Regions from separate parts of the Pseudohaliea sp. genome, predicted to be linked through region 1. Evidence: predicted binding sites of a transcription regulator. Region 1 holds the regulator's gene; each other region holds the start of a gene.
What was found. The regulator sigma-54, encoded in region 1, starts transcription at its own class of promoters, with help from an activator protein. The targets are predictions, from matches to a motif close to TGGCACANNNNTTGCNNT.
Positions count from the first base shown of each region.

Region 1 (7,632 bases):
ACAACGGCAGCGCCAGCGCGGATCTGCGCTGGACGGGGTCGCCCCGGGCACTGGCGCTTCAGGCGCTGGAGGGCGAGCTTGCGGTGGAGGCGCGGGACGGTCGGCTCCTCGAGGCCAGGGGCTCTGCCGGCGCGCTCAAGGTGTTTTCCCTGCTCAACCTCGCCGAGATCTTTCGCGGCCTCAGCCTGTCGCACATGTTCGAGTCCGGCATTCCCTTCGATCGCGCGGTCAGCGAGTTCCGCTTCCGTCGCGGTACCATGGAGATTCCGGCGCTGACGCTGCGCGGCGCGGCGAGCGCCTTTGAGTTCAGCGGCGTCACCCGTCTCGCGGCGAGCGAGCCGTCCATCGAGGGCGAGCTGGTGGTGACGCTGCCGGTGGCGAACAACCTGCCCTGGGTTGCGGCGCTGGCCGGCGGCCTGCCCGTCGCCGCCGGCGTCTACGTGGTGAGCAAGGTCTTCGAGAAGCAGGTCAAGCGCATGTCCAGCGGTGTCTACGAGGTGTCGGGCCCGCTGGGCAGCCCGGACGTGCGCCTGCGGCGGATCTTCGATGACAGCGCGAGTATCCCGGTGGACCCGAACGGCGTCCGTGCGGACGATCCGAACGCGTCGCCCGGCGCGCCGACGGCACCGGACCCGAACGGCCCGCCGGACCCGAACACGGTGCGCCTGGACCAGCGACGCGTGCCGCCCGGGAATGCCCCCCCGGCGGCAGCCTCAGGCCCCGGCTGACTGGAGCTCGCGCAGGTAGCGGAAGAGCTTGCGCGCTGCGGCCGGTGGCCGCTCAGCCGCCTTCTCGCGCTGCGCCTGGCGCAGCAGCTGGCGCAGGTGCTGCCGGTCTGCCTCGGGGAAGCGCGCGAGCACGGTCGCGAGGCCGCTGTCGCCGCGCTCGACGAGTTCGTCGCGCAGTGCCTCCAGTTCGTGGTGCCGCGCGGCGCTCGCTGCCCGCTGCTGGTGCAGCCCGTCGAGGGCCGCCTGCAGTGGCGCCGGGTCGACGCTGCGCATGAGCTTGCCGATGTACTGCAGGTGACGCCGCCGTGCACTGCGGCTGGTGATGCCCCGGGACTGCACGATGGCGTTCTCGAGGCGGGGGTCGTCGATGGGAATCGCCTCCAGCTCCTTCGGGCTGAGCGCGCAGAGTGCTTCGCCGAGGGCCTGCCGCGCGCTCATCTCGCGCTTGAGCGCGCTCTTGCTGGGCGCCTCGTCGCGGAAGTCGTCGTCCTCAACCATGGCCGTTGTCAACCATAAACAGCCGCCGCCAGGCCCAGGAAAGCCACGAAGCCGACCACGTCGGTCACCGTGGTCAGCACCACGCCCCCGGCGAGGGCCGGGTCGATCCTGAGGCGCTGCAGCACCAGGGGCAGGACCGCGCCGGACAGCCCAGCGGTGACCAGGTTGATGACCATGGCCGCGGCGATGATGGCGCCGAGGGCCGGGCTGTCGAACCACAGCGCCGCGGCCGTGGCGACGATGGCCGCCCAGACCAGGCCGTTGATGACGCCGACCCAGGCCTCGCGCAGGATCAGCCAGGCCCGGTTGCCGGCGTTGATCTGTCCCATGGCCATGGCGCGCACCAGGACAGTCACGGTCTGCGTCCCGGCGATGCCGCCCATGGAGGCGACGATGGGCATGAGCACGGCGAGGGCGACGACTTTCTCGATCGTGCCCTGGAACTGGTTGATCACCGCCGCGGCAATGAACGCGGTGACCAGGTTCACCGCCAGCCAGACGGTGCGCCGGCGCGCCGTGCGCAGCACGGGGGCGAAGGTGTCCTCATCCTCGTCGAGGCCGGCGATGGCCATGAAGGAGTGGTCCGCGTCCTCGCGGATGACGTCCACCACGTCATCGATGGTGATCCGCCCGAGGAGCCGGCCGTCAGCGTCGACCACCGGTGCGCTCACCCAGTCGTTGCGCTCGAAGAGACGCGCCACCTCGTCGTCCGGCATGTCCACGGGGATCGCCTGCTGGCTGGTGACCATGAGCTCGCGCACCGAGTGCGACGGGTCCGAGACCAGCAGGGTACGCAGCGGCAGCAGGCCGACGTAACGGTCGTTGCGGGTGACGACGATGAGGTTGTCGGTGGCCTCGGGAATGGCCTCGTGACGGCGGAGGTAGCGCAGCACCACGTCCAGGGTCAGGTCCGCCCGGATCGTGATGGCGTCGGTGTTCATGAGGCCGCCGGCGGTATCGTCGGCGTAGAAAATCACCTGTTCCAGGCGCGCCCGGTCCTGGTGGTCCATGGCCTCGAGGACTTCGAAGGTGACCTCGTCCGGCAGCTGCTGCAGGATGTCGGCGACATCGTCGTCGTCCAGCCCCTCGGTGAGTTGCACGACCTGCGCCGGCTCCAGGGCGCTCAGGAACTCGAGCTGCAGCTCGTCACCGAGCTCGTTGAGGACCTCGCCCTGGAGATCGTCGTCGATGAGCTGCCACAGGATCTGCCGCGAGCGCGGCGGCGAGGACTCGAGGAGGTGCGCCGCGTCGGCGGGCTCCATCTTGCGGAGCATGCGGCTGACGTCGCCCAGGGTGCCCTGCTCCAGGGCCTGCGTGACCCGGTCAAGCGGCTTGTGGCTGTGCGGTTCAGCGCTGGTCATCGCGTCGCTCGGTCCGGGGGTGGGTGGGCGGGGCGGCTGAAATTATCCGGTAAAGACCGGGCGACAACAACAGAACCCGCGCTGCGGCGGAGCCGGGGGCTGTTCCTCCTACTCCTCCTCCTCGAAACGATTGTCTATCAGAGCGCAGAGGGCGCTGAGCGCCGCGCCGGCGTCCTCGCCCTCGGCTTCGAGGACCAGTGCCGTTCCCTTGCCCGCGGCGAGCATCATCACCGCCATGATGCTCTTGCCGTCGACGAGCTCGCCGCCGTCGCCGCGACCGGCACGGACGCGGGCGGAATAGGCGGCCGCGCAGCTCACGAACTTCGCGGCGGCCCGGGCGTGCAGCCCGAGCTTGTTGATGATCATGACTTCGCGCCGCTCGACTGCCACTATCCGAGCTCCCGGTGCCTGAGGTGTACCGGGCCGTGGTGGGCCGCCAGGTGGGCGAAGAGCCGCTCGGCCATGTACACGGAGCGGTGCTGTCCACCGGTGCAGCCGAGGGCGATGGTCAGGTAGCTGCGGGCACCGCTGCCATAGTGCGGCAGCCAGCGGTCGAGGAACCCCGCCAGCTCCAGGAACAGCTCGCCGGTCAGTGGTTGCGCCTCCAGGAACGCCTGCACCGGCTGGTCCCGGCCGGTCAGCAGGCGCAGCTCCTTGCTCCAGTGCGGGTTGGGCAGCATGCGGACGTCGAACACCAGGTCCGCGTCGGCCGGTACGCCGCGCTTGAAGCCGAAGGACTGCACCAGCAGCGAGAGGACGCCGGCCCCGGTGCCGACGAGGCGCTGGCGTACGGCATCGCGCAGCTCGTGAATGGTCATCTCGCTCGTGTCGAGGGTGAGCCCCGCCTCGGTGGCGAGGGGCTCGAGCAGGGCCTGCTCCCGGCAGATCGCCTCGGCGAGGGGCAGTTCGTGGCTCGCCAGCGGGTGCCGGCGCCGCGTCTCGCTGAAGCGCTTGAGGAGCGTCGCCTCGTCCGCGTCGAGGTAGAGCGTGCGCAGGCGCACGGTGTCCGGCAGCCCGGCCAGGATGGCGTCGATCCGTGAAAGGTCCGCGGCCGCGTTGCGGGCATCGATGCACACGGCGACGCCGGCACCGTCCCGGGCCAGGGCCGGGGCGTGACCGACCAGTGCCGGCAGCAGCGACGCGGGCAGGTTGTCGATCGCATAGTAGCCCTCGTCCTCCAGCTGGTGCAGGGCCGTACTCTTGCCGGAGCCGGAGCGGCCGCTGATGATGACGAGGTCCACGGGCTGTCAGCCTTCCCAGCCGATCGCGGTGTCGTAGAGCACCCGGTCGCTGTCGCAGGCGCGCAGGGCCGCGCGCAGCGCGGGCTGGCTGAACAGGCGCGCGATGGCGGCGAGGATGTCGAGGTGCTCCTGGTGCGCTTCCTCGGGCACCAGCAGGACGAAGAGGATATCCACCGGGGCGTCGTCCGGGGCATCGAAGTCCGCCGGTTCACGCAGGGTGACCAGCGCGCCCAGGGGCCGGGTACAGCTCGCGAGGCGGCAGTGCGGAATGGCGATGCCGCCACCCAGGCCGGTACTGCCGAGCTTCTCCCGGGCAAGCAGCTTGCCGATGAAATCACCGGGGTCGAGGTCCGGGTGGTCCGCCGCGACAAGCGCGGCGACCTCTTCAAAGATGGCTTTCTTGCTGGCCCCCGGCACGTCCCGCCGGGTACGCGCCGGTGACAGCAGTTCCTCAAGTTCTCGCATGCGCCTGTCCTAGTGCGGCCGCGCCTTTTCCTTGTGCTTGATGAGCTGCCGGTCGAGCTTGTCGGCGAGCGCGTCGATGGCGGCGTACATGTCGTCCGATTCCGCGGCGGCAAAGATGTCCGCACCGGAGATGTGCACGTTGGCCTCGGCCTTCTGTACCTGCTTTTCGACGATGAGAGTGACTTCCATGTTGGTAATGTGGCTGTGGTGGCGCTGGAGCCGCTCGAACTTGCTTTCCACATAGTCGCGGAGCGGGTCGGTAACGTCGACGTGATGGCCGCTGATGTTGAGTTGCATACTGGACTCCTTGTGCGTTGCAACGCAGGTATGCCCGGGTCGTGGCCGGGCGCTCAGTTCTCAGACCAGGCGCTTGCGCTCGCTGGACGGCGGGATGTAAAGGCTGTCCCGGTACTTCGCGATCGTCCGCCTGGCCACCTTGATGCCCTGTTCTTCCAGCAGCTGCGCGAGCCGGCTGTCGCTGAGCGGTTTGCGCGGGTTCTCCGCCGCGATGAGCTTGCGGATGAGCGCGCGGATCGCCGTTGAGGAACAGGCGCCGCCCGCGGTCGTGGCGACGTGGCTGGAAAAAAAGTACTTCAGCTCGAAAATGCCCCGGGGGGTATGCATGTACTTGCGCGTGGTGACCCGGGAGATGGTCGATTCGTGCATCGACACGGCCTCGGCAATGTCATGGAGCACCAGCGGCTTCATCGCCTCTTCGCCGTACTCGAGGAAGTTGCGCTGGTGGGAGACGACTTCCGAGGCCACCTTGAGCAGGGTCTCGTTGCGGCTCTGCAGGCTCTTCAGGAACCAGCGGGCCTCCTGCAGGTTATCGCGCAGGTAGGTGTTCTCGGCGCTGTTGTCGGCGCGCCGGATCAGCCCGGCATAGGTGTCGTTGATGCGCAGCCGCGGCGCGATGTCCGGGTTGAGCTCGACCACCCAGCGGCCCTCGCGTTTGCGCACGAACACGTCCGGTACGACGTACTCGGTGTCGTCGGCACCGATACGCTTGCCGGGGAACGGGTCGAGGGTCTGAAGCAGCTGCAGGACGCCGCGCAGCGCGTCCTCGTCGAGGCGCATGCGGCGCAGGATCTGCGCGTAGTCGCCGTTGCCGAGCTGTGCCAGGTGGCGGCTGACCAGGGTGCGCGCCTGCTCCAGCCAGGGGGTTCCCGGCGGTAGCTGCCTGAGCTGCAGGAGCAGGCATTCCTGCAGGTCCGCGGCAAAGACGCCGGTGGGCTCGAACTGCTGCAGGGCGTGGAGCACGGCCAGCACTTCCTCGCGCTCGATCTCGCCCTCGAAGTCCGCCGCGCAGAGCATGTGCAGCTCGTCCACGGTGCTGGTGAGGCGGCCGTTGTCGTCGGTGGCATCGATGATGGCCAGGGCGATCGCGCGGTCGAGGTCCGACAGGCGGGTGAGATTGAGCTGCCAGAGCAGGTGGTCGTGAAGGCTCTGGACGCTGGCATTGCGGCTGTCCATGTCGTAGTCGGCGCCCTCGGCCGCCGGGCCCGGCGCGGAGGGCGCGGAAGAGGGCACGAGGTCTTCCCACTGCGTGTCCACGGGCAGGTCCTCGGGCATGGTCGGCTCGTAGTCGCCGCTCTCGCCATCCCCCGCCGCGGTGCGCTCGAGGCTCTCCAGGGGGCCCTCGCCGTTGCTGGCTGTGAGGTTCTCGCCGGGCTCGGGGCTCTCCAGGGGCGCGTCGTCGTCGCCCTCGTCGAGCTCGAGCATCGGGTTGCTCTGCAGCACCTGCTGAATCTCGAGCTGCAGGTCCAGCGTCGACAGCTGCAGCAGCTTGATTGCCTGCTGCAGCTGCGGCGTCATGGTCAGCTGCTGGCCCAGCTTGAGTTGCAGTGCTTGCTTCATGATCGCGAGGGGGAGGCGTTCCTTTGCCCTGTTCGAGTGCAGTGTAGCGCCGGCCCGCCGGCGGAGGCAACGGACTGGCGCGGAAATTGCAGAGATTGGTGCCCGGGCCATTGACGCCCGTCAAGAATCGTGGCGAAGACCCTCGAGGCCCGCCCCTGGCGGTGCCGCGAGCGCTCTCTGCCGGTGCCTTCAGAGGCGGAAGGTATCGCCGAGATAGACCTTGCGGACTTCCGGGTTGTCGAGCACGGCCTGGGGGGAGCCGGCGGCGATGATGCGACCCTCACCGACGATGTAGGCTGTCTCGCAGATGTCGAGGGTCTCGCGCACGTTGTGGTCCGTGATAAGGACACCGATGCCGCGGTGCTGCAGGTGGCGGATGATCTCCTTGATGTCCGATACGGAGATCGGGTCGACACCGGCGAAAGGCTCGTCGAGGAGAATGAAGGCCGGTTCCGTGGCCAGCGCCCGGGCGATCTCCACCCGGCGGCGCTCGCCGCCGGACAGGGCCTGGCCGAGGCTGCCCCGCAGGTGCGCGACGTGGAACTCCTCGAGCAGTTCGTCCCGGCGCTCCCGGCGCTGGGCGCGGGTGAGGTCCCGCCGCGTCTCCAGGATGGCCATCAGGTTGTCGCCGACGGACAGCTTGCGGAACACGGAGGCCTCCTGGGGCAGGTAGCCGATGCCCCGGCGCGCCCGCTCGTGCATGGGCAGACCGATGATGTCCTCGCCATCGATGGTGATCTGCCCCGCATCGGCGCGGATGATGCCGACGATCATGTAGAAGCAGGTCGTCTTGCCGGCCCCGTTCGGGCCCAGCAGGCCGACGACCTGGGCGCTCTCCACGGCGAGGGAGACGTCCCGCACCACCGGGCGCCCGCCGTAGGCCTTGGCCAGCTTACTCGCCTTCAGTTCCGCCATCGGGCGTCGCTCCTGCATCGGCGGGGTCGGCCGCCGTTTCAGCCGCTGCGTCGGGCGCCGCCCCGGAAGGCGTTGCCGGCGCGGTCCCCGCAGCGTCGCTGTCATCGGCCTCTGCCGGGTTCTCCGCCTCGTTGGCCAGGCGCGGCGGGATCACCACCTGTACCCGCTCGCCGCCGCTGTCGGCCGCATCGGCGCGGACCAGCTGCTCGCGAATCAGGTAGTCGATGCGATCGCCGCGCACCGTGGCGCCGTCCTGCTCGACCTCGGCGTCCTCCTCGAGCAGGACGCGCTCCTCGGCGGTGAAATAGGTGATGCGCCGGGCGGCGGCGTGGATCACGGCCTCGCCGACCTCGGGCTGCTGCTGCATGCGGGCCGGCTCGCCGGTGGCCACCACGCGTTCGGCGAGGTCTCGGCTGTGGTAGATGATGAGCTCGTCCGCCTCGATGATCAGGCTGCCCTGCACCAGGCGCACGGCGCCGCTGTAGACCGTCTCGCCCGCTTTTTCGTCGCGCACGGCGCGGTCTGCCTCGACGGCGATGGGCTGCTCGCGGTCCCCGGGCAGTGCCT
Region 1 is NZ_JBTOLW010000037.1:9,934-17,565, reverse strand. It holds gene ACX93N_RS14700 (YhdP family phospholipid transporter) at 1-728, shown strand, start outside; gene yjgA (ribosome biogenesis factor YjgA) at 714-1,226, opposite strand; gene mgtE (magnesium transporter) at 1,235-2,587, opposite strand; gene ACX93N_RS14685 (HPr family phosphocarrier protein) at 2,696-2,977, opposite strand; gene rapZ (RNase adapter RapZ) at 2,977-3,828, opposite strand; gene ptsN (PTS IIA-like nitrogen regulatory protein PtsN) at 3,835-4,293, opposite strand; gene hpf (ribosome hibernation-promoting factor, HPF/YfiA family) at 4,303-4,590, opposite strand; gene ACX93N_RS14665 (RNA polymerase factor sigma-54) at 4,651-6,150, opposite strand; gene lptB (LPS export ABC transporter ATP-binding protein) at 6,340-7,065, opposite strand; gene lptA (lipopolysaccharide transport periplasmic protein LptA) at 7,043-7,632, opposite strand, start outside.

Region 2 (7,632 bases), on a different contig from region 1:
GGCCTGGCCGCCATAGATGAGGGCCGGATTGATCTGAGGCATATCGCCGGCGCCGAAGAAGCTGAACTGTGTCCCGTTCTCCACGGCCGTTGCCATGGTCACCTCGACATTGGTCCAGGCGGCCGTGACCACGAGCTGCGGTGTGACTACCCAGCGAAGCTCGGCTTCATAGCCTTCTGTCTGCGTTGTCGCGTTGGTGACGATGTCCTGGGCATTGAAGTCCGTGCGCTCCTGCTCGTAGGCGGCCAGCGCAAAGTACAGCGTGTCGTCGAGATAGCTGCCCTTGATACCAAACTCGACGAGCTCGGAGACGTCCGTTGCCGTGCCGTCGCGGACGAGGGCGACCGGCAGGTCGCCCATCTGGCTGGCAACCACGGTCGACTGCTCCGAGATGGTCGCATAGGGTATGAGTCCCAGGGGTGTCGCCCAGCTGGCACTCACGGTCCAGGAGGTGATGTCGTCGCTGTCGGTAACAGTGACGATACCATTGGGGTTCGCTGCTACCAGGTCCGGATCGGGAGACAGCAAGCGGTTGAGGTCCGAGTTGGACTCCATATCAAGCCAGTCCTGGCGCAGCCCCAAGGTGATGTTGAGGCCGTTGTCCCAAACGAAGTCCCCCAGGAAGGCCAGGCCCCACATGGTGTAGTCGCCAAAGCGGTAGTCGTCGTAATCGGCGTCGATCTGCGTCGACAGCAGGCGTGTGTCCAGGGACGGATCACGCTCGGCGGCCGTCTGAGACAGGTCGCGCCGGTCGAAATATTCGTTGGCGAAATCGTTGCCCCGTTCGAAATCCGTGTGTCGGACCGAAGGGGAGAACTGAAGGCTGGACGTCATGCCGTTGCCGTCGAGCGTGTAGGCAAAGATGAGCTTCTCCTCGAACACCCAGGTCTCGCCGCCCTGGGAGAAACCGTAGGCATTCTCGTTATTGTTCTCGAGGCTCTCATAGAAGAGCTGGTTGGTCACCTTGAGGCCGTTGTCCATCTCGTAGATGGCATCGAAGTAGAGCGTCAAGGTCTCGTTATCCAACTCGTCGTTGGGATCGACGAGTACGTTGCTCCGGCTGAGTGTGGTGGTGCCGGGGTTTTCGAGGGCACTCAGGGGGTTGAGGTCCTCCTCGGTGACAAAACTCGGGAAGAGGAAGAACTGTGAAATAGTCTGCCCATCGGGGCCGAAGGCGGCTGTTGCATTGTACTCCTGGTCCGAGATCTTGCCGTCACCGTCGGTATCCAGGGGCTGCGCTGTGCCGGTGACGTAAGTGCCGTTGTCGACAAGGTCCTGGGTCAGCCGGTTCCAACCGGCCACCTGGTTGCCGAGAAAATCGTGGTACATGGCCCCGAACTGCAGGTGCAGCCGCTCCGTGAGATCGACATCAAAGGCGGCCTGCAGAATCGTCTGCTCCGTCGCCGTGTTGTCATAGAAACTGTCGGAGTCCTCGTATTCGCCGTAGAGATAGTAGCCCGCGTTGTCCCCTATGGGCCCCCCAAGATCTCCCGCGAGGACCTGGCGGTCCCATTTCCCGGTGGTGTAGGAGAGGCCGCCGGTGTTCTCGTCAAGATACTCGCCGGAGCCGGCCCTCGCGGATTTGGGATTGAAGTTCAGGTAGCCGCCGACCTTGGCAGGCCCGTAGATCGGCGAGGCCGGGCCGCGCACGATATCGACCCGGTCCGCGGCGGCGATGGGCGTCGCGTAGTTGCCGGGGTTATCCACCCGGCGGATGCCGCGGAAATAGGTCTCACCGGCCGTGCCCCGGATATCCAGGGAGCCGGCGACGCCGAAGAAGGACTGGGTGAAAGTGCCCGGCGAAAAGGCTATCAACTCGTCGATATCGTTGACGTTGAAACGCTCCATCTGGTCGGCGCTGATCGTGGATACCGAGCGCGGCGTCTCCAGCAGCGATTTGCCGAAGCCGAAGACGTCGACATCCTCACCCGGCAGGCTGCGCAGGGAGCCGGTGACGACGATTTCCTCCAGGGCCGGGTTGTCCTGTCCCAGGGCCAGCAGGGGCTGGCCCGCGGCCAGGGTCGCGGTGATTGCCGCGGCCAGCGGCAGGCGTTTCGCGGGTACGTTCATGGTTTCTCCTCGACGAGTTCAGGCGGCCGCCGGCTCGGCCGGGGCCCGTTTGCGACGCTGTTGACCACGTTCTTGTGGCGTCGCAGTTTCAGCTGCTGCGCTTTCGCTTTCGCTCTACTTAGCAGAATTGATGCCAAGACCGCCGTTTTCCGGGGGCCGGGAGCGATTCACGTGAATGTGCCCTTGAATCAGGGAGTTGGCGCGGTCCGGGGCCGGTGCCGGGGCACGGCGGGCGGCGCGGGGAACGGTCGGGCTCCTCAGGCTGGCGCAGACGCACCGGAATGGTGCGTCGGCCGGGGGGAGGCGTCAACGCCCGCCTTGGGTACTTTTCCCGTCGTCGCCGTGGGCGAGGCGCCGCACGAGCTCGGCGTGCTCGGGGAAGGCCTCGGCCAGCTTGGCGGCGTCACCGAGGGTCATGTCGGCGTAGTCGAAACCGGGGCTCACCGCTTCGCTGATCAGGCCGTAGCCATGCGGGCCCTCGCCGAGGGACGACGCCTTCCAGATGCCGCCGGGGACCGTGAGCTGCAGGCGCTGACCCGCGGCCACGTCCTGGCCCATGACGACCGTCTCCAGCCGTCCATCCGGGTGCAGCAGGTAGTAGGTGATGGGGTCACCGAGCTGGAAGTAGTGGACGATGTCCGAGCGGTTGCGGTGAAAGTGGCCGGTGGGGGATTCGCGCGTCAGCAGGTAGAAGATCGAGGTCAGGCTGTAGCGTTCGCCCGCCGGGGTCTGCACCCGCGGGTGCTCCTCCGCGGCGTAGGTGCGGCGGAAATAACCGCCCTCCACGTGCGCCTCGAGGCCGAGTGCCTGCACCAGGTCCTCCACCGAGGGTGCGGCGGTGGTCGACGCTGCGGCGAGAGAGGTGGCCAGGATCGTGGAGGCCCCGCTGGCGCGGGGTCGGCGGGTGGAACCGGGCGCGCCGGGCCGGCGCCGGCGTGAGCTGTCAGTCATGGCGGCCCTCCTGGTCGGGATGGTGGTTTTCGTGCCAGTGCCGGGCGAGGTCCTCGCGCCGGCAGAGCCACACGTGGTCGTGTGCCTGCACATGGTCCAGGAAACGCTGCAGGGCCCGGAAGCGGCCGGGCCGTCCGGCGAGGCGGCAGTGCAGGCCGACGTTGAGCAGCCGGGGGCAGTGTTCGCCCTCGGCGTAGAGCACGTCGAAGGCGTCGCGAAGGTAGCTGAAGAACTGGTCGCCGCTGTTGAAGCCCTGGGCCGTGGCGAAGCGCATGTCATTCGTGTCCAGCGCGTAGGGGATGACCAGGTGCGGGCCGTGAGAGCCGTCGACCCAGTAGGGCAGGTCGTCAGCGTAGGAGTCCGAGTCGTAGAGGAAACCGCCGGCCTCCAGCAGCAGGTGCCGTGTATTCGGGCTGTCCCGGCCCGTGTACCAGCCCAACGGCCTTGCCCCCGTGAGTTCCTCGTGCCAGGCGATGGCACGCTGCATGTGCTCGCGCTCGACCGCTGCCGGCACCTGCTGGTAGCTGATCCAGCGCAGGCCGTGGCAGGCGATTTCCCACTCCGCCTCGCGCATGGCGGCCACGGCCTCCGGGTTGCGGGCAATCGCGCTGGTGACCGCGAACACCGTCACCGGCACCCGCCGGCGCGTGAACAGCCGGTGCAGGCGCCAGAAGCCGGCGCGGCTGCCATACTCGTAGAGCGACTCCATGCTCATGTGCCGGTCCGGGTAGGCTTCGGCGCCGATGATCTCCGAGAGGAAGGTCTCGGAGGCCGGGTCGCCGTGCAGGACGCAGTTTTCCCCGCCCTCTTCGATATTGACCACGAACTGCACGGCGATGCGCGCGTGGCCGGGCAGGCGGAAGCCCGGCGGGTGCTGGCCGTAGCCGCGCAGGTCTCGGGGGTAGGGATCGGTCACGGGTTGCTGTCTCCTTCGGGGTTCCCCCCCGGGGAAGGCAAGTACCATACCATCGTGGCGCCGGGGCCGTCGCCGCCCTCGCTGCACTCTGCCGGCGCAGAGTGCCCTGCGCTGGTGCGAGGGGTGTCGCCGCCGTGCCATAATCGCGGTGTTCCCGCGCCGGGGGTGCCGGTGGCATTCTTCTTGCTCGCTGCCCCCTGTGCTACGCCGCTCATGCTGGAGACTCTCCGTGACTGAACGACACACCTCGCCAACGCCGCCCCGCCGGCGCCGTGGCTGGGCCGGCGGGCTGTGCCTCGCGGCCGCCGCGCTCCTCGCCCTGCTCGCCGGGGGCGCCGGCGCGGCGGTGCCGCCGCCGGCGGTCGACACCGGGGCGTGGTTCGAGCGCTTCAAGACCGAGGCGACCGACGAGGAGCTCTACCGCTTCCTCTATGCCATGCCCAAGGGCGGCGACCTCCACAACCACCTCTCCGGGTCTGTCCTCGACGACTGGTTCTACGAGCTCGCCCTGGCCCAGGCCGAGCGCGGCTATCATTTCTACACGCGGGTTCGCATCGACAATTGCCGGCCCTATGGCGGCGATGCCTTCGGCCCCGCCCCGTACCTGCTGCTGTTCCTTACGCTGCAGGAGAGCAGCTGGGAGCAGCTATCGCCCTGCGAGCGGGGGGAGTTCGAGCGTCTCGAGGACCTCGACGCCGGCCAGCGCCGGGCCTGGCTGGACAGCATGGTGCTGGACAAGGCCCACGAGGGCCGGGACGAGTTCTTCCAAACCCACTGGCAGCGCATGGGCGATCTCTACCTGAACCCCTACTTCACGGCCGATGCGCTCGTCCGCAACATGCAGGCCTTCGGGCGCGAGGGCCTGCTCTACCTGGAGACGATGATCGGCGTGCTCGGTTACCTCCGTCCCGACGGCAGCCGCTTTCCGCCCGACGCGGTAGCGGCCATCTATCGTGATCGCCTGCGCGAGGCGGATGCGGCGGCGACGGGCGTCGCGGTGAAGCTGCAGGTGGCGATCCTGCGCTTTGCGCCGAACGCCGAGGAGATGCTGCGCACGCTTTATGCCTTCGTGGCGCGCAACCGCGATCTCTTCGTCGCGGTCAACATGGTCGGGCGCGAGGACAACGACAAGGGTCACCCGCTGCGCTTCCTGGACACGCTCCGGGCACTGCGCCGCGAGCACCATGGGGTGCGCCTGTCCATCCACGCGGGCGAGGTGGACGAGCCCAACCACCACGTGCGCGATACCCTGCTGCTCGGCGCGGATCGCATCGGCCACGGGATCAACCTCATCACGGACCCGCACACGCTGCGCCTCATGCGTCACGGCCCCTATCTCGTGGAGATCAACCTGATCTCGAATCTCCTGCTGGAATACGTCGATGACTACGCGCAGCATCCCTTTCCCGAGTATCTGCGCACCGGCGTCCCGGTGGCCTTGTCCACCGACGATCGCGGCATGTGGGACTCGAACCTGACCGATGAGTTCTTCGTCGCCGTGCGCGAGTTCAACCTGTCCTGGGAGGAACTGGTCCTGCTCTCGCGCAACAGCCTGAGCTACAGCTTTGCCCCGGAGCCCCTGAAGGCGGCGCTCCTGAGCCGCTACGCGCTGCGCCTCGCGAACTTCGAGCGAGCCCTGGCCGGCGACCCGGCGGCAGTGCTCGCCACCGACGCGCGCAGCCACGGCTTCCTCTGCCGCCGCTATGCGCTCTGCGAGCTCGCCCCCGCATCCACCCGAACCGAGGAGACCCCATGAGCCGTTCTTCTTTTGTGGCACCCGCCCTGGCGCTGTGCTTCGGTGCCCTGCTTGCCCTGCCCGCCGCGCTGGCCGCGCCCGCCACGCCGGCGCCGAAGGAGGTCCGCGCCGTACTGGTGACCATGTTCGAGATCGGCGAGGACCGGGGCGACCAGGCCGGGGAGTTCCAGCTCTGGCTGGAGCGCCGGGAGCTTACCGAGCGGATCGCTTTCCCGGCGCACCACGACCTGTATTACGACCCGGCGTCGAAGTTGCTCGTCATGGTAACCGGTATCGGCACCGCCAAGGCCGCGGCGTCGGTGATGATGCTGGGCATGGACCCGCGCTTCGATCTCACCCGCGCCTACTGGCTGGTCGCCGGCATCTCCGGCGTCGATCCGGAGGACGCCTCCATCGGTTCGGCCGCCTGGGCCGAGTACCTCGTGGACGGCGACCTTGCGCACGAGATCGATCCCCGGGAGATGCCGGAGGACTGGAAGTACGGCTACCTCGCGCGCTACACGGACGAGCCCTTCGATGCCGACCGGCCGGAGCCGACCGGCGAGCTGTTCCGCCTGAACCCCGCACTGACGGAGTGGGCCTACCAGCTGACAAAGGACATCGCGCTGCCGGACTATGAGTCCCTGGCCGGGACCCGCGAGCGTTACACGGAGCACCCGAAGGCGCAGAAGCCGCCCTTCGTTCTCAAGGGGGACAACCTGGCCGCACTGACCTTCTGGCACGGCGAGATTCTCAACGACTGGGCCAATGACTGGGTCGACTACTGGACCGACGGTGAGGGGGAATTCGTGACGTCCGCCATGGAGGAAACGGGCACGATGCAGTCCATTACCTGGCTCGACCGTGCCGGCCGTGTCGACCGCGACCGGGTGATGGTGCTGCGCACCGCGAGCAACTACACCATGCCGCCGCCCGGGGTCAGTGCCGCCGAGAATCTCCTCGCCGAGAACGAGGGCTACGCGGGGCTGGACGCGTCCCTGGAGTCCGCCTACCTGGTCGGTTCGCGGGTCATCGATACGCTCCTCGCGAACTGGGATCGCTACGGCCCGCGCCCGCCGACGCCCGCTGATCTCGCCAGCCCGTGAGCCATCCTCAGGTCGCGTTCAGCGCGCCGCACGCCACCGCGGCGCGGATCGGCCAGGCGCTCCTCGAGGACGGCGCCTCCGCGATCGATGCGATGATCGCCGCCTCGGCGGCGATCAGCGTCGTGTACCCGCACATGAACAGCCTCGGTGGTGACGGTTTCTGGCTGCTGCAGGCCCCGGGGGAGAACCCGGTCGCGATCGACGCCTGTGGCTTCAGCGCCGCCCTCGCCACGCCCGAGTGGTACGCGGCGCAGGGGCTCGACGGGGTGCCGGCGCGCGGCGGCCCGGCGGCGCTCTGCCTGGGCGGTACCCTGGACGGCTGGCGCGAGGCCCGCGGCTGCGCCGCCGAGTATGGCTACCCGGCTCGCCCCCTCGCCGAACTGCTGGCGCCGGCCGCGGCGCTCGCCCGCGATGGCATCACGGTTACCGCCAGCCTCGCCGCGGCGAGCGCCAAGGTACAGCCGGTGCTCGCCGATGCCGCCGCCTACCAGGCCGTGTACTGCCCGCAGGGCCGTCCCCTGGCCGCCGGCGAGCAGCTCGCCAACCCCGGTCTCGCCCGCTTTCTCGAGCGGGTCGCCGTCGAGGGCACGGAGTCGGTCTACCGCGGGGCGCTGGCGACGGAGCTGGCCGGCTGGCTTGCGGAGCAGGGCAGCCCCCTGCGCCGGGACGATTTCGCCGCCTATCGCGCGCGCCGGGTCACGCCGCTCACCGCCCGCCTCGCCGGGGCACGTGTGTTCAACCTGCCGGCGCCGACCCAGGGCATCGCCTCGCTGCTGATCCTCGCCATCCACGACGCCTGGCGCCGGGCGCACCCCTCGCCGTCCGAGCTCGAGGCCGTGCACGCGCTGGTGGAG
Region 2 is NZ_JBTOLW010000005.1:119,622-127,253, reverse strand. It holds gene ACX93N_RS04450 (TonB-dependent siderophore receptor) at 1-2,070, opposite strand, end outside; gene ACX93N_RS04445 (cupin domain-containing protein) at 2,377-3,021, opposite strand; gene puuE (allantoinase PuuE) at 3,014-3,937, opposite strand; gene ACX93N_RS04435 (adenosine deaminase family protein) at 4,167-5,693, shown strand; gene ACX93N_RS04430 (purine nucleoside permease) at 5,690-6,778, shown strand; gene ACX93N_RS04425 (gamma-glutamyltransferase family protein) at 6,775-7,632, shown strand, end outside.
Region 2: a site for sigma-54 is predicted at 4,110-4,127, ahead of ACX93N_RS04435 (adenosine deaminase family protein). Genes of this name have one in related genera too.

Region 3 (7,632 bases), on a different contig from region 1:
GCCAGGTCCTTGATGCGCTCGGCCTGGGCCGCCGCGACCGCCGGCAGGGCAACGGCGAGGAAACCAGCCAGCCACAGCGCGAGGAGGGGACGGAACATTGCCATGACGATAGCCATCAGAAGGGAAAGATCGGCGAGTTGAAGAAGCGGCTCAGCCAGCCCTGGCGGTTGGCGTCGGCCAGCGCGCCGCGGCCGCTGTACTCGATCTGCGCGTCGGCCAGCTTGAAGGAGGGCACGGAGTTGTCCGCCCGGATGTCCGCCGGCCGGACAATGCCGGCGACGCGCAGGTACTCGCGGCCCTGGTTGACGGTGATCCACTTTTCCCCGCGCACCAGCAGGTTGCCGTTGGGCAGGCGCCGGTAGACGGTCACGGCGATGTTGCCATCCACGCGGTTGCTCTGCGCGCTGTCACCCTCCCCCTCGAACTCGCGGGAGGCGCTCAGCTCGCTCTGGAAAAGCGGAAACTCGTCGCCGCGGAGGAACTGCTCCCCGGAGAGCGTCGGGTTCTCGATGCTCGCCGAGCCGTCCTTGCTGGTGCTGGTGCTGGCGCTGGTGGAGGCATTGGTGCGCTCGGCGAGCTGGATGATCAGCGTGTCGCCCACGCGCCGGGCCTTGACGTCGCCGAAGAGCGACAGGCCGGTGGCGGCCTGGTAGATGGCGCCGTTGGCCGCCTCCGCCGGCGGGACCGGCGGCTCCGGCGGCAGCGTGGCGGACCAGTCCCGGATCGGGGTCTCCGGCGACGCGCAGGCGCCGAGCAGCGCGAGCACGCCCGCCAGCGCTGCCCGCCGCAGCATCGGGGAAAGCTTTGCGGTCATGGCGGGGCTCATCACAGGTTGTTGGTCACGAACTGCAGCATCTCGTCCGAGGTGCGGATCGACCGGGAGTTCAGTTCGAAGGCGCGCTGCGTCTCGATCATGTTCACCAGTTCCTCCACCGTGTTCACGTTGGAGCTCTCCACCATGCCCTGGATCAGCGTGCCGAGGCCGTTCACGCCCGGCGTGCCGTTCAGCGGCGGACCGCTGGCGCCGGTCTCCGTGAACAGGTTCTCGCCGCGCGCTTCAAGGCCCGCGGGGTTGACGAAATCCGCGGTCTGCAGGATGCCGATCTGCACCGGCGCCCCCTGCCCCGGCAGCTGGACACTGACGGTACCGTCAACACCGATGGTCACGCTCTGGGCGTTGTTGGGGATGTTGATGGCGGGCTGGATCTGGTAGCCACCGGAGGTCACCAGCTGGCCCAGGGAGTCGATCTGGAAGGAGCCGTCGCGGGTGTAGCTGAGGGTGCCGTCGGGCATCAGCACCTGGAAGAACCCGCGGCCCTGGATGGCGACGTCGAAGGCGTTCTCCGTCTGCACCAGCGACCCCTGGGTGAACAGCTTCTCCGTCGCCACCACCCGGGCGCCGGTGCCGAGGTACAGCCCCGAGGGCATCTCCGTGTTCTGCGACTGCTGACCGCCGGCCTGGCGGACATTCTGGTAGATAAGGTCCTCGAACACGGCGCGGCCGCGCTTGAAGCCCGTCGTGTTGACGTTCGCCAGGTTGTTGGACACCGTGGCCATGCGTGTCTGCTGGGCATCCAGGCCCGTCTTCGCGATCCATAACGCTCTCATGCTGTTCCCTGCCTGTTGCCTGTACCGTTACTGCCCGAGACGCATCAGCTGCGCCGCGGTGTCCGCGTTCTCGTCAGCGCTGCGCATCATCCGCACCTGCATTTCGAACTGCCGGGCCAGCTCGATCATTTCCACCATGGACCGGGCCATGTTGACGTTGCTCGCCTCCAGCTGGCCCGAGTGCAGCCGCACCTCTGCATCCGCCGGCGGCACCTCGCCATCGGCAGTACGGAAGAGGCCGTCGGTGCCGCGCTCGAGGCTCTCCAGCTCCGGCCGGACCAGCAGGATGCGCTCGAGCACCGCCGGGGCCCGGGGCCCCTGGCCCAGGGGCACGATGGAGATCGTGCCGTCCACGCCGATGGTGAGCTGTGTATGCGGCGGGATGGCGATGGGGCCCTGGTCCCCCAGGACCGGGTTGCCGGCACCGGTGCGCAGCAGGCCGTTGGCGTCGATCTGCAGGTCCCCGCGGCGGGTCAGCGCCTCGCCGCCCTCGGCATCCTGCACGACCAGCCAGCCCTCCCCCTGCACCGCCACGTCCAGGGCGCGCCCGGTGGCCTGCAGGGGCCCGGACGACAGGTCGGGGCGGACCTCGCTGGTCCGCACATTGTGGCGGCTGGGCAGGCCGGGACCCTCGATCTGCTGGCTCTGTGCGCTGTCCAGGCTGCGCTTGAAGGCCGTGGTGCCGACGTTGGCCAGGTTCTGCGCGTTTCTCGCTTGCGCCTCCATGACCCGGTGCGCCCCGGTCATGCTCACGTATAGCAGCCGGTCCATCAGTCGCGCTCCCGTTCACACATCATTCGACAAGCCTCAGCGGATGTTGATGATGGTCTGCGTCACGGTATCCGCCGTGGAGATCATCTGCGCGTTGGCCTGGAAGTTGCGCTGGGCGGTGATCATCTGTACCAGCTCCGCCGTGAGGTCCACGTTCGAGGCCTCGAGGGCACCGGACTCCACCAGGCCGTAGTTCGACGTTCCGGCCTCACCGAGAAGCGCCTGGCCGGAGGCGAAGGTCTCCGTGAAGGCCGTGTTGCCGTTGTTCGCCAGGCCCTGGACGTTGGCGAAGTTGGCCATGGCCAGCTTGCCCAGCGCGCTCGACTGGCCGTTGGTGAAACGGGCGAACACGATACCTTCCTGGCTGATGTCGATGCCGGTCAGGCGGCCGCTCTCGAAGCCGTCCTGGCTGAGCTCGTTGACCGAGAACTGGTCACCGAACTGGGTCGCGTTGGTGAAATCCGTGGTCAGGTTGAGCGGATCGGCACCGTTGGCCAGGGGCACGGGCGGGAAGGTGAGCTCGCCGCTCGCCGGGGCCGTGAGGCTGCCCAGGGAATCGAACTGGAGGGTCTGCGGGCCGCCCACGGGACTGCCGTCCACGTACAGTGACGCCTCCCATTCATTGACATTGGCGGTCTTGACGAAGTAGTAGCTCGCCGTGTGGGTCGCGCCCAGCGAATCGATGATCGACAGCGACGTGGTGTGATTGAAGGTCTGCGGGTCCGCCGGATCGAGCGGCGCGACGGCCGGCTGCGGCGCGCCGCCGGGCAGGTTCAGCCCCGCGGTGATCACCTCGGTCGCCCGCGGCGGGTTGTTGGCGGTCACCAGCTGCAGGTCGGTCAGTTCCGCGGTGTTGAAGCCGTCACTGGACGGCGGGAAGGCCTGCAGCCGCAGGCCCTCGGAATCCACCACGAAGCCGTTGCGGTCGACGTTGAAGACGCCCGCCCGGCTGTAGCTGAGCGCGCCGTTGTCGCTCAGGGTGAAGAAACCGTCACCGACGATGGCCAGGTCCAGGTTGTTGCCGGTGAAGTCGATGGTCCCCTGGGAGAACTGCTGCTGGATCGAGGACAGCCGCGCGCCGAGACCGGTCGCCGACGACGACACGGACTGCAGGCCGGCCGCGAACAGTTCCGCGAAGTTGGCCCGCGACTGCTTGAAGCCGGTGGTGTTCACATTGGCGATATTGTTCGCGGTGACCGTGAGGTCTGTGTTGGCGGCATTCAGGCCGGACAGTGCAATCTGGAAGGGCATGGGGTTCTCTCCTCAGGAAATTTCGACAGCCCGGCCGAGCGACATCGCGCCCATGCCAGCCACGTTGATGCTGATGGCGCCACCGGGGCCCTGCAGGGAGACGCTGTCGACGCGCCCCCAGACCAGGGGCTCGGCGGCCGTGGTCTCGCGGCCGACGCGGTAGCGCGCCTCGAGGCGGTAATCGCCCGCGGGGGCGATGCCGCCCTCGGCGGTCGTTCCATCCCAGCGGAAGGCCGCCCGGCCGTCCGGGCCGGCGTAGACCGGCAGCTGCGCCACCAGTTGCCCGCCGGCATCCTTGACGGCCAGCACCGCGCCGGCCGCCTCCGCCGGCACCTCAACCACGCCGGCGAGGGGGTTCTCCCCGTCGAAGGCGCCGGAGCCCGAGGGCACGAGCACCTCGCGGTCGACGAGGCTGGCGGCCTGCAGGGCCTGGTTGCCGGTGAGCGCGTCCGCCGTGCTGTTGAAGCTGCTCTCGAGCCGGTCGATGCCGGACACGGTGGAGAACTGGGCCATCTGCGCCAGGAAGTCGCCGTTCTCCATGGGCTTGAAGGGGTCCTGGTTCTGCAGCTGGGTGGTCATCAGGCGCAGGAAATCCGCCTGGCCGAGCTCGTCGCGCTTGCGCTCCGCCGGCTGCGGCTGGCGCGCGAAAAGCTCCTGGATCGCTGTCATGTCATTCATGGGTTCTAGTTCCCGAGGTTCAGGGTTCGCAGCATGAGGTCCTTCGACGTATTGAGAATCTCCACGTTGTTCTGGTAGGCCCGCGATGCGGAGATCATGTTGGTCATCTCCGACGCGAGGTCCACGTTGCCGCGGTAGATGTAGCCCGCGTCATCGGCCTGCGGGTGGCCCGGCTCGTAGACCGGCATCGGCTCGGTGCGGTCCTCGACCACGCCCAGCACGCGGACACCGGCGCCCGCCTCCTGCCCCGCGCCGGCCATGACCGTCTCGAAGACGGGGTGGCGCGCCCGGTACGCTTCAGCGGGGTCGCCGCTGACCGAATTGATGTTGGCGAGGTTGGACGCCGTCGCGTTCAGGCGCACGGACTGGGCACCCATGCCCGACCCGGCGATGGAGAAGACCCGGAAAAGATCCATCAGCTGTTACCTCCCTTCAACACGTCGATCATCGAGCGGATTTTGCCGCTGAGGAACTGCAGGCTGGCCTGGTAGCGCACCGCGTTCTCCGCGAAGGCCGCCTGCTCCCGGTCCACCTCCACGGTGTTGCCGTCCTGCGCCGGCTGCAGGGGCACGCGGTAGAGGAGCGGGCCCGCGCCGCCGGCGCCGGTACCGGCGCCGAGGTGGCGGTCGTGCGTCACGCGCAGCCGGTCGGCGCCGGCCACCGGCCCGCCGGCCTCGGCGAGCGCCGCGCGGAAATCGAAATCACGGGCCTTGTAGCCCGGCGTGTCCGCGTTGGCGATGTTGCTGGCTAGCACGGTGTTGCGCTGCGAGCGCAGGCTGAGCGCCTGCTGGTGAATGCCGAAGTAGTCGTCGATACTGAAACTCATGGACGCGCGTCCTGCCCCCTTTGCCCGGTAGCCAGCAAGTTGCGTGCCACCGAGCGTCGGGCGCGGCGGACCGCGTGGTTCCGCGGCCCCGGCATCGCCGCAGCGCCGGCGGGCGGCAAGGGTTTGCCGGCGGCGGCAAGCCAGAGGCAGCCGGCACGATGCTTGCTTAGCTTATGGATGATAGACCGCTTATGAACCGGACGCGCCCCATGCCATCAGCCGCTCGCCGCTACCCCCGCAAGCACCAGCGCCCCGCGCCGGGTACCCGCGGACTGTCGCGGGCGGTGCTGGCGCTGCTGCTGGCGCTCGCCGCGGCCGGCGGCGCCACGCAACCGCCGCGGCAGCCGCTGGACGAAATACGCGCGGCGGCAGAGGCCTTCGTGCTCGAGCGTCTGCCGGGGGACCGCAGCGATACCACGGCAACGGCGGGACGGCTGGACCCGCGGCTGCGCCTGGCGCGCTGCGACCAGCCCCTGGAAGCCTTCGCCGCCGCCGGCAACCGCCTGCGCGGCAATACCAGCGTGGGCGTTGCGTGCCCCGGCGCCTGGCGGCTTTACGTACCGGTCAAGGTCGAGACGCTGCGCACGGTCCTCGCCCTCAGGCGCCCCCTGCGCCGCGGCGAGACCATCACGGCAGAAGACCTGGATACGGTGCGGATGGACACGGCGCGGCTGACCCGTGACTACTACACAGAGCCCGCGGCGGTGGTGGGCCACACCCTCAAGCGCTCTGCCGCGGGCGGGACGGTGCTCACCAGTGCCCTGGTGGAAGAACCACCGGTGATACGCCGCGGCCAGCGGGTCTCGCTGGTGTCCAGCGCCAGCGGCATAGCGGTGCGGGCGCCCGGCGAGGCCCTCGCGGACGCACGGGCCGGGCAGCGGGTCCGCGTCAGAAACCTGTCGTCGGGCAAGATCGTGGAGGGAATGGCACTGCGCTCGGGCGGTGTCAAGGTACAGTGACGATGGGGCTAAAGTTTGCGGGAGCGCTGCCGCTACCCTAGAGTATCAGGCTCACCAGTGGAGCGACAGGAAATGGCAGACAGCATCAGCGGCCTGGGCAAGGGCCCGGAAAAGGCAGCGGGGACCCCTGCCGCGCGCTCCAATAGCGCGCCGGCCGGCAACCAGGCGGCGCGCCCGGCAGCAGGCACGGATTCCGTGAACCTGACCGACACGGCGCGACAGCTGCAGGCGCTAAGCCGGGCAGTGGACGGCACCGACCCGGTGGACAGCAGCCGGGTGGAGGCGGTCAGGCTGGCGCTCGAAGCCGGACAGTACAGCGTCGACAGCCGGCGGATCGCCGAGCAGCTGCTGCAGTTCGACAACTGATGCCGGGGGCCACGCCCATGCTGCAGAGCCCCAGGCGCCTGGCCGGCGCGCTCGACGACCTGTTCCGGGCCCAGCAGGAACGCGCCGAAGGCCTGCTCGCCATCCTCCGGCAGGAGCGCGAGGCCCTCAACAGCGGCGACCTTGCCGCCATCGAGGAAACGGCATCCACCAAGATCAGCGCCCTCGCCGAACTCGAGGAGCTCAAGGCCCGCGAGGCGCGGCTGCTCGCCGGCCTCCCCTTCGGCGACAGCGACACCCCGCTGGAGCAGGCCCTGGGCTGGTGCGATGCGGACGGCAGCCTGCGCGTCCGCTGCGACCAGGTCATCGAGCTGATGGTGGCCTGCGACCGCCACAACAAGCGCAACGGGCTGCTCGTCCAGCACCGCCTGAACTACGTGCGGCGCGCCATCGATGTGCTGCACCGGGCCCACGCGGAAACGCTCACCTACGGCCCCGACGGCTCCCCCGGCGGCACTCGGCCCTCGAGGCTGCTGGCCGAGGGCTGACCCGGGCAACCGCTTCCACGGCAGCGGGCTGTCGCGCGAGGGACGCCGGTGGCGGATGACAAGATCACGGACCGGAACCGGATCGCCGCCCTCCTCGACGCCCTCCGGCGCCAGGAAGCCCCCGTGCAGCTGCTCCCGGCGGCGGGGGACGGCCAGGAGTTGTCCCTGCTCCTGGCCTGCAGCCGGCGCAGAAAGCAACTGGTTCTCGACGCGCCGCGGGGCCTCCAGGCCGGCGACGACCCCGCGGGCCGCGCCATCACGGTGCTGGCCCGGCTCAACGGCGCCGAACTCCGCTTTGACACGACGATCCTCGCTGCGGAAGAATTCCGCGGCTACGCGGCCCTGCGCGCGGCCTGGCCGCACGCGGTCCTGTACCGCCAGCGGCGCAGGGCTTTCCGGGCGCCGGTGGGGGGAGACCGCAGCGGCCGGCTGGAGCTGTACGATGCGGCGGGACGGGTGGTCCGGGGGCGGCTCACGGACCTCTCGGCGGGCGGTTTCGGGGCCCTCGTCGATCGCGCTGCGTCGCTGCGGGAACGCGAGGAGGTCGAAAGCACGCTGGCGATCGACGGCCTGGCATTGAAAACGACGATAAGAATCATGGCTGTGCGTATCCCGGCCCGGGGGCGCTTCATGCGCATCGGGGCGGCTTTCCGGGGACTCTCGCCAG
Region 3 is NZ_JBTOLW010000019.1:4,705-12,336, forward strand. It holds gene ACX93N_RS10340 (flagellar basal body P-ring protein FlgI) at 1-104, opposite strand, end outside; gene flgH (flagellar basal body L-ring protein FlgH) at 116-814, opposite strand; gene flgG (flagellar basal-body rod protein FlgG) at 826-1,608, opposite strand; gene ACX93N_RS10355 (flagellar basal body rod protein FlgF) at 1,636-2,379, opposite strand; gene flgE (flagellar hook protein FlgE) at 2,416-3,630, opposite strand; gene ACX93N_RS10365 (flagellar hook assembly protein FlgD) at 3,643-4,308, opposite strand; gene flgC (flagellar basal body rod protein FlgC) at 4,314-4,724, opposite strand; gene flgB (flagellar basal body rod protein FlgB) at 4,724-5,134, opposite strand; gene flgA (flagellar basal body P-ring formation chaperone FlgA) at 5,344-6,093, shown strand; gene flgM (flagellar biosynthesis anti-sigma factor FlgM) at 6,166-6,459, shown strand; gene ACX93N_RS10390 (flagella synthesis protein FlgN) at 6,477-6,965, shown strand; gene ACX93N_RS10395 (flagellar brake protein) at 7,014-7,632, shown strand, end outside.
Region 3: a site for sigma-54 is predicted at 5,166-5,183, ahead of flgB (flagellar basal body rod protein FlgB). Genes of this name have one in related genera too.